DNA from 3 places in the Gilliamella sp. W8126 genome. Region 3 is predicted to be linked to each of the others. Evidence: riboswitches for the same ligand, from Rfam matches in the RefSeq annotation. Region 3 holds a riboswitch; each other region holds the start of a gene.
The links. Region 3 has a riboswitch for thiamine pyrophosphate ahead of tenA (thiaminase II). Riboswitches for the same ligand answer to the same signal wherever they lie in the genome.
Positions count from the first base shown of each region.

Region 1: another riboswitch for thiamine pyrophosphate. It lies ahead of thiB (thiamine ABC transporter substrate binding subunit); the one in region 3 lies ahead of tenA (thiaminase II).
Region 2: another riboswitch for thiamine pyrophosphate. It lies ahead of thiM (hydroxyethylthiazole kinase); the one in region 3 lies ahead of tenA (thiaminase II).

Region 1 is NZ_JACFPE010000002.1:681,099-684,391, reverse strand. It holds gene thiP (thiamine/thiamine pyrophosphate ABC transporter permease) at 1-416, opposite strand, end outside; gene thiB (thiamine ABC transporter substrate binding subunit) at 430-1,428, opposite strand; TPP riboswitch at 1,469-1,577, opposite strand; gene argS (arginine--tRNA ligase) at 1,739-3,293, shown strand, end outside.
Region 2 is NZ_JACFPE010000001.1:7,811-11,103, reverse strand. It holds gene trkA (Trk system potassium transporter TrkA) at 1-1,356, shown strand, start outside; TPP riboswitch at 1,407-1,508, shown strand; gene thiM (hydroxyethylthiazole kinase) at 1,569-2,342, shown strand; gene thiE (thiamine phosphate synthase) at 2,358-2,999, shown strand; gene thiD (bifunctional hydroxymethylpyrimidine kinase/phosphomethylpyrimidine kinase) at 3,011-3,293, shown strand, end outside.
Region 3 is NZ_JACFPE010000001.1:450,239-453,531, reverse strand. It holds gene asnA (aspartate--ammonia ligase) at 173-1,165, shown strand; gene tenA (thiaminase II) at 1,235-1,897, opposite strand; TPP riboswitch at 1,949-2,038, opposite strand; gene H3S74_RS02075 (DUF1161 domain-containing protein) at 2,170-2,550, opposite strand; gene H3S74_RS02070 (hypothetical protein) at 2,688-2,918, opposite strand.

The DNA.
Region 1 (3,293 bases), on a different contig from region 3:
GCCAATAAAATGCCTTGTAAACCATAAATTGAAAATGAGAATGGTATGTGTAATATTTGGCAGATACTTGATAATAAACCTTGTCGCCCGTAAACCGATAGTAAACCAGTCACAACAACTAGTGTTGGTAAGATAAAGGTAATAGGCATCATTTTCAATAACAACTTTTTACCTTTAAAATCCACTAAAGATAATGCTTTAGCCATTAATATAGCAGCGATTAGTGATAATAACGTCGACAATACAGCTTGGTAAAAAGTTATCCAGATAATATGCAATATGTAACTATCAAAATAGATGCTTAAATTTCCTGACTGCAAGGCAAATTTCCAGATAGCGAAAAGTGCTGAACTTAATATGATTAAAATTAAACTAGCAGCACTGATACCTGGTAATAACGATCTGAATTTTAACATTAATAATACTTAACTATTTACTTATTGCTGACTGCCACTCACGAATCCAGCCTTTTTGATGTTTTTCAATCTCTTCCGGTGTAAATTCTAGCGATTTATCAATGATATTAATTTGCTTATAAGCATCGGGTAGATCGGTTTTAATAATTGGATACATCACATTTTTTTCAGCAAATTGCCGTTGTATCTCAGGTGTTAGTAAGTAACGTAAAAATTGTCGAGCTAAATCGACTTCTTGGCTATATTTAATGATGCCAGCCACTTCGACTTGGCGATAGTGACCTTCATCAAAAATCGCGGCTGCGTAGCTATGATTATTTTCATTAATAATATGTGCTATCGGCGATGTGCTATAACTTAATACCAAATCAGCCTCATCTTTTAAGAACATACCATAAGCTTCACTCCAACCCTTGGTTACTGTGACCGTATGTTTAGCCACTTGTTGCCATGCATTTGCCACCTCGTCACCATAGACCTTTTTCATCCAAAACAAAAAACCTAATCCTGGAGTACTGGTTCTAGGATCTTGATAAATGATTTTCCAATTAGCTTTGTTTTCGATCAATTCATGTAATGAATGAGGAGGATTTTTAATTTTATCTTGATTATAGATAAAAGCGAAATAGCCAAAATCATAAGGAATAAAACTATCATCCCACCAATCGGTATTGAGATTATCGGGTTTACTAATTTGATGCGGAATTAAGATATCCGCTTGCTTGGCTTGTGCTAATAGGTTGTTATCTAATCCTAAAATAACATCAGCATTTGTTTTGTCGCCTTCGAGGCGAATCCGATTTAAAACAGATACGCCATCTCCCAATGTGACAACATCAAGTTGGCAATGACATTGCGCTTCGAAGCCTTTTTTAATTGTTTCACCCGGCCCCCACTGTGACATAAATGAATTGTAACTATAAACGGTTAGAGTTGGTTGTTGTGCATTAGCTAGATGACTAAATAGTGAAAATGAAAATATAACAGATAGTAAAAAGTTTTTACGAAACATTTTGCCTCCAAAGTAATGTGTAAAAGACAAAAGGTTTGAGCAGATATAATAACTCAAATCCCTCCGCTGGCATTATCCAGTTCAGGTTCGACGAGTTATGTCAGTTTTTCTGACACTCTCAGCCCTTCAGGGCACCCCGTTGAGAACGATGAGTAGTTTAGTGGTAGCAAATAGAATTGTAAACAGGCGATGTGTTGATAAATACAAATTTAGACAAATTAAAACAAGGTAAGATTACAGGCAATCAGTGACAATTGTTGTGTTTGTCGGTATTATATGCCTCATTTTATGATTATTGATTAGGTACAATGTGAACATTCAACAACTATTAACGCAACGAGTTTCGCAAGCAATGATTATGGCTGGTGCAGATAAAAACTGTGATGCTTTAATCAAGCAATCAGCCAAAGTTCAATTTGGTGACTATCAAGCAAATGGTATCATGGCTACCGCTAAAAAATTGGGTATGCCACCACGCGCATTGGCAGAAAAAGTATTACAACATCTGGATATTGAAGATATTGCCGATAAAGTAGAAATTGCTGGACCGGGTTTTATTAATATCTTTTTAAAAAATAGTTGGATTGCCGAGCAGAACGAAGTAGCATTAAGTAGCGATAAATTGAATATCACCTTACCGGCTAAACCACAAACTATTGTGGTTGATTACTCAGCACCAAACGTAGCAAAAGAGATGCATGTTGGTCATTTACGCTCAACGATTATTGGTGATGCGAGTGTTAGAGTCTTAAATTTTCTTGGCCACAATGTGATTCGAGCTAATCACGTTGGTGATTGGGGAACCCAATTTGGTATGTTAATCGCTTACCTTGAAAAAATGCAAAACGAACAGGCCAACGATATGGATCTATCGGATCTAGAATCTTTTTATCGTGCAGCAAAAAAACATTATGACGAAGATGAAGTCTTTGCTGAAAAAGCCCGTAATTATGTCGTTAAGCTTCAAGGTGGTGATGAGTATTGCCGTGAAATGTGGCGAAAACTGGTTGATATTACCATGACGCAAAATATTGCCACATATAAACGACTCAATGTCACACTTTCACTAGAAGATACCATGGGTGAAAGTATCTATAACAGTATGCTTCCGGGCATTGTTGCCGATCTTAAACAGAAAAAATTAGCCGTTGAAAGTGAAGGCGCTATCGTTGTGTTTTTAGATGAGTATAAAAATAAAGAAGGCGAACCAATGGGTGTTATCATCCAAAAACGAGATGGTGGTTATCTTTATGCAACAACCGATATTGCTTGTGCCAAATACCGTTATGAAACGCTACACGCGGATCGTATTTTATATTATACCGATTCACGCCAACACCAACATTTAGAACAAGTTTGGGCGATTGTACATAAAGCAAAATATGTCCCAGAATCTTTAAAACTTGAACATCATATGTTTGGTATGATGTTAGGTAAAGATGGTAAACCATTTAAAACGCGTTCAGGTGATACCGTTAAACTAAATGATTTACTCGATGAAGCAACTGAGCGAGCAGCAACATTAATTAAAAGCAAAAATCCTGATCTTTCTGATACCGAGCTGGCTCAAGTGGTTGATGCAGTTGCCATTGGTGCGGTTAAATATGCTGATCTATCCAAAAATAGAACGACTGATTATGTATTTGATTGGGATAATATGCTGTCATTTGAAGGCAATACAGCGCCTTATTTACAGTATGCCTATACCCGTGTACTTTCAGTATTTAAAAAATCAAATATCAATGAAGACAATCTAGATGGTCATATCGATTTAGGTACTGAAAAGGAACGCGCATTAGCAATTCGTTTGAATCAATTTGATGAAACAATCACAACTGTTGCCGCCGAAGGTACGCCACATGTTC
Region 2 (3,293 bases), 440 kb from region 3:
ATTATCATTCTTGGTGCAGGTCAAACAGGTAGTGCTCTTGCCGAATATCTGGTTACTGAAAAACAGAACGATGTGACAGTTGTAGATGAAGATCATGACAAATTGCAATCATTGCAAGAACGTTTTGATTTGCAAGTTATTTGTGGAAAATCATCTTATCCACAAGTATTAGAAAGTGCTGGTGCAGAATCTGCCGACATGTTAGTCGCTGTTACCAATTCTGATGAAGTCAATATGATGGCTTGTCAAATTGGGCATGTAATGTTCAATATCCCTCAAAAAGTGGCACGAATTCGGGCGCCTGAATATAATGATGAAAGATACTCGTTTTTTAATAAAGATTGTATTAACATCGATCATATTATTGCCCCAGAAAATCTAATCACCAATCATATCAGCCAACTAGTGCAATATCCTGGCGCACTACAATTTGCCTCATTTTATGATAATCGAGTCTGCTTAGTTGCCGTCACAGCTTACTACGGTGGTGCATTGGTGGGTAGTGAATTATCAGAGCTAAAAGAACATTTACCTCATGTCGAAGCTCGGGTGGTGGCTATTTATCGTAAAAATCGTTTTATTCGTCCGATCGGTTCAACCTTGATTGAAGCTGGGGATATGGTTTACTTTATTACCCCACCGCTTAACATCAAAGCGGTAACCAGTGAATTACAACGGTTAGAAAAGCCTTATAAACGAATAATCATTAGTGGTGGTGGCGGCATTGCTGTTGCTTTAGCTAAGCGATTAGAAAACGATTATCAAGTTAAATTGATTGAACGTAATGCCGAAAAAGCAGAATTAATTGCCGAGCAGTTAGTTAATACTACCGTATTACATGGTGAATCATCGGATCAAGAGCTATTATCGCAAGAACAAGTCGAACTTACCGACCTTTTTGTTGCAGTGACGAGTGATGATGAATCAAATATTATGTCATCAATGCTTGCCAAAAGGATGGGAGCAAAAAAAGTCATCGTACTTATTCAACGACAAGCTTATTTAGAGTTAATTAACGATAGCGTGATTGATATTGCCATTTCACCACAACATGCCACTATTTCAGAATTACTCAGTCATGTAAGACAAAATGGCGTGGTAAAAGTTGTCTCACTACGGCAAGGTGAATCAGAAATTGTCGAAGTGATTGTTCGTGGTGATACTGAAAATTCTAAACTAGTAGGTAAAAATATTAACAGTCTAAAATTACCTTCAGGGGCAACTATTGGTGCTGTGGTGCGTGGTGAAGATGTGATTATTGTTAATACCGATTTAATGATCGAAGATGGTGATCACTTAATCATCTTCTTACCAGATAGACGATCTATTAGCGATATCGAAAGATTATTACAATAGCTTGTATAAAATATAAACTCAGTACATAATTAAACTGTTTTTATTAATTGTTTTTTGACTCGGGGTGTTTTTTGTTACTACAAAAAACTGAGATTTTACCCGTTGAACCTGATCTGGCTAATACCAGCGTAGGGAAGTCTTCGTCTTAATTATTCGTTTTGACACATTCTTCCCTTAATATCAATAATAAATAAGGAAAGAATATGTCTACCATTCAGTTATTCCAAAACAATGATGCCATTCCCTTTATTGAGCAAGTTAAACAACAACGACCGTTAGTCCATTGCATTACCAATGATGTTGTACAGAATTTTACCGCCAATGTCTTATTAGCCATTGGTGCTTCACCAGCAATGGTCGTTGCGAAACAAGAAGTTGAGGACTTTGTAACTATTGCCAGTAGCTTATTAATTAATATTGGTACCATTGATGAGCACAGCGCAAATAGTATGTTGTTAGCTGCAGCAAAAGCTGAACAGACGCAGACACCGTGGGTACTGGATCCTGTAGCGGTTGGTGCGGCACTTAAATACCGTACTGAAGTTGCCAAACAACTGTTAACCTTTAGACCAAGTGTTATTCGAGGAAATGCCTCTGAAATTCTCGCATTGAGTGGTCAACAATCATCATCGAAAGGGCCTGATGGACTTGATTCTACCGATTCTGCATTAAATGCAGCAATACTATTAGCACAAAAATATCAAACCATTGTCGCAATAACAGGTGAGATAGATTATATCACAGATGGTGAACAAATTTATAGTATTGTCGGTGGCGATATCGCTTTAACTAAAGTAACCGGCACAGGCTGTTCGTTATCTGCGATGGTAGCAGCATTTATTGCAACCACTAGTAATCGTTTAACCGCTACTGCAACAGCCTGTTTTATGATGAAAAAAGCAGGACAGCTTGCTAATAAACAGCAAGGGTTAGGTAGTTTCGCCATTGCTGTTATTGATCATCTTTCACGATTCAATCAAAACTAAAAATAAGGATGTTTGATGAAAAAGCAACTTGATTTAACTCTCTATTTAGTCCTCGATCCGTTATTATGTGACGGTATAGATGGCATGGTCACTACTACCAAAATTGCCGTTGAGAATGGTGTTACCGCCGTGCAACTACGTTCAGAACAAGAATACTCTGGTAAAAATTGGTATGACGCCGCACAAGCGCTCAAAGAAGTGTTAAGTCGTACCCAAGTTCCACTATTTATCAATGACCATGTTGATATTGCTTTAGCCATTGATGCCGATGGCGTTCATATAGGACAAAGCGATCTCCCGGTTGAAGTTACTCGACGTTTAATTGGCACAGACAAATGGTTAGGACTTTCAGTTTCAAATCGATCACAACTAGAGAATGTTCCTTGGCATTTAGTTGATTATCTTGGCATAGGGCCTATCTATCCAACTGCAACCAAAAAGGATGCCGCAGCTGCGACTGGCATTGCTCAATTGAAAGAACTGGTTAAAGCGAAACAATGCCCTGCCGTAGCGATCGGTGGTATCGGCGTGAATAATTTAACCGAAGTAATCCAAACTGGCATTGAAGGTATTGCCGTTGTGTCGGCAATATGTGGACAAGCTAATCTTGCCAAAGCTACATCAGACCTAATCAGTAAAATAAAACAAGCAAAATAGGAAACCAAATCATGACAACAGTTGCATTAACAATAGCGGGCAGTGACCCTAGTGGTGGCGCAGGTATTCAAGCTGACTTAAAAGCATTTTCAGCACTTGGTGCTTATGGTATGTCAGTGATCACCGCATTAACCGCACAAAGTACGCAAGGCGTTAATGGTGTACATGCCATTCCCTCTCAATTTATTGAAGCACAGTTTAATACGCTGTATCAAGATATCTACATTGATAGTGTGAAAATTGGCATGCTAATGAATAAAGAGATTGTTACTTCGGTTGCTCAACTATTAAACG
Region 3 (3,293 bases):
TAAAAGATAATTAGTTTGTAAAAACATCATAAATAGTTATTAGTAAAAATATATTTTAGAAGTAATTGAGATAGTTTTTGATCTTTAGTTTAAGCCAGTTAACTAAACTTGCATATTTCTGCTTTCTAGTTTAATTTAACAACACAAATTTTTTTATATTTCGAGACTAAACATGACAATATCATTTAAAGAGCAGCAACAACGAATCAATTTTGTTAAACAATTTTTTGCCGAGCAATTAGCAAATAATCTATCATTAATTGAAGTTCAAGCACCAATATTGAGTCAAATTGGTGACGGCGTTCAAGATAATTTGTCAGGTACCGAAAAAGCCGTTCAAGTTAATATTAAAAGTATTCCAAATGCACAATTCGAAGTTGTTCATTCACTAGCTAAATGGAAACGTAAAACGTTAAGTCAGCACAATTTTCCTGTTGGTGAAGGCATTTATACCAATATGAAGGCTCTGCGCCCGGATGAAGATAAACTTTCGCCTATTCACTCTGTTTATGTTGATCAATGGGATTGGGAAAAAGTGATTCGTCCCGAAGATCGCAATTTAGCTTATTTAAAACAAACGGTTGAAAAAATTTATAGTGCAATTAAAGCGACTGAAAAAGCAGTCTCTGAAAAATATCATCTATCACGTTTTTTACCCGAAACAATTACCTTTATGGATAGTGAACAACTGTTAAAACGTTATCCAAATTTATCACCGAAAGAGCGTGAAAATGCAATTACCAAAGAGTTAGGCGCCGTATTTTTAATTGGTATTGGTGGTGAATTATCAAATAATGAAAAACATGATGTCCGTGCTCCTGATTATGATGATTGGAGTAGTGATAATGAAATGGGTTCAAAAGGCTTAAATGGTGACATTTTAGTTTGGAATCCTGTGCTAAATAGTGGTTTTGAAATCTCATCAATGGGAGTCCGTGTCGATCCAGAAACCTTAAAACGACAATTAAAACTGACTAATAATGAAGATCGCCTTCAATATGCGTGGCATAAAGCATTAGCTAATGGTGATTTTTTACAAACAATTGGTGGTGGAATTGGCCAATCACGATTAACCATGTTACTTTTACAGCAACAACATATTGGCCAAGTACAAGCAAGCGTTTGGGACGATGCCACCAAACGAGATTATTCAAAACTACTTTAGTTTAAACATTGTTTAAATATAGTTCAAATTCAGCATACTTTACCCAGAGTGGTAAAGTATGCTTATTATTTAAATACTTTTATCTAATCCCATTTGCCAGAAACCAGTTTCAAGTTTAGTTGCTTGCCTGAATAATTTTGTTAAATGTTCAATGCGACTAGCATCTAAATTTACTAAGCGCTGATCAATCCACGCAATTTCATTTTGCATTGTTTGTTGGAATTCCTTACTAGCATACATGTTAACCCAACTGTTATATCTATTGTTGTTAGCATCATACCAATGTTGTTTGGTTAGCCAATCAGCAATCATACTGTAACCAATTAAACAAGGCGCTAATACAATATGCAAATCTAATATATCCCCATGTAATCCGACATCCAATACATAACCCGTATATTCACTATTTGCTTTGGCTTCAGTTAATAGGTTAAGTTCGTTCTCAGTTATTTGCCACTTTTTACAATATTCAATATGTAAGTCTAGTTCAACTTCAACAATTGCTTTCAAGCTATTTAAAGATTGTTTGATTTCAATCAGATCATGACTTTTATACACTGCTAATCCCCATGCTCGGGAAAAATTGATAAGGAAAAGATAATCTTGTTTTAAGTAGTGTTGAAAGCAGGCAATATCTAATGTACCTTTACCTAATTGTTGAATAAACTCATGTTGAATATAGTTATCCCAATCACTTTGGCATGATTGAATAAGTGAATAAAATGATGACATGATGACTCCTTTTTATAAAAATTAGTAATTAAGGAGTACAACAGACTTGCAGAAAAGCGTGTTTTATACTCCCTTCGTCGGTACTAACCGAATCAGGTTCAACGGGTATAATCTCAGCCTAAGGCACCCCGGATAAATATAGATGAATAATAGCTCAGAAAATAAATAACAATTTTTGTAAAAATAATAGTTTATTAACCGTTACTATTTATTCAAATATTCTTCATTAATTAACCGATAGATCTTCTATAACTGTAGCTAATAATCAGTAATTATTCTGTCTTCGAGTCAATTTGCTGATTATCTTCTGAAGATGGCGCTACTATTTCTTGTTGAGAAGATTTCTCTAATTCAGCTTTTTCGGCTTGCTGATTAGAAATTGAAGACTCTTGTTGTTTTGCTTCAGTTGTTACCGAATTATCTTGTGAACGAATATATACAATCTTTTGTTGACCTCGGTCACACGATCCGACAATTTTACCTGCAACGCCTTGCTCAGCTTGTTCTGATGGAACTAAATTTAATTGAAAACTGTTTTCATCAACACCATTGTTTTTGATTTTCTCAGCGATACTGGCACTAATTTCTTCACAATTAGAAGCAGCGGCAACCATTGGAAGACCTAACAATAAAACCACGACTAACTTTTTCATACCCTTTCCTATAAATTATAAATAATAAGTCTTGTTGCATTGTAAAACGATTGATAAAACTTTCCATATCGTTATAAGCAATATGATAAATAAATTTTATCAGTTTATTAATGAAGTTAGCGCAAGATTCTAACCGATTAATCTTGCTTATGCTGGCTTTCAAGTACTTTCAATTTATCTAAAACCCAACAGCGAATATCGGCTAATTCAGTTTCAGACAATCGATTAACAAAATCTCTTTTTTCATGAAGTTGTTTACGATCTTCATCAGTCAAAACAACCCCTTTTAAATTTAATAATACTTCTTTACGGTACATAGAATAGATAAAATCTTTTATCAAATCGTCAGAAAGATTAATGTTAGTCATTTTGATTTCCTTATTTTATATCTTTAACGCTCATACGATTAAGTCGACATCTAAATTAATAACATCACCACTTAATATAAAAGAGTATTAAAAAATAAACTCTGTTTAATAAACAGCCGGATCTCCAATATAATCGAATCGCAAATAGATGACAATGATTGAATCAAATAACACAAACTAAAACTTTTTCATTTATTCAAAACTAACTTGTGAATTATTCACTTAATTATTTGATAAGTATTTAACAAACCTGTTGATAACTCTATAACAAATTGATATTTATGAATTTAATTTCAAGGTTAAAATTTAATCTGCAATATAAAAACCTATTTTTGAAAATAAATACTCTATATTTGTCAATAGAAATCATCTAAC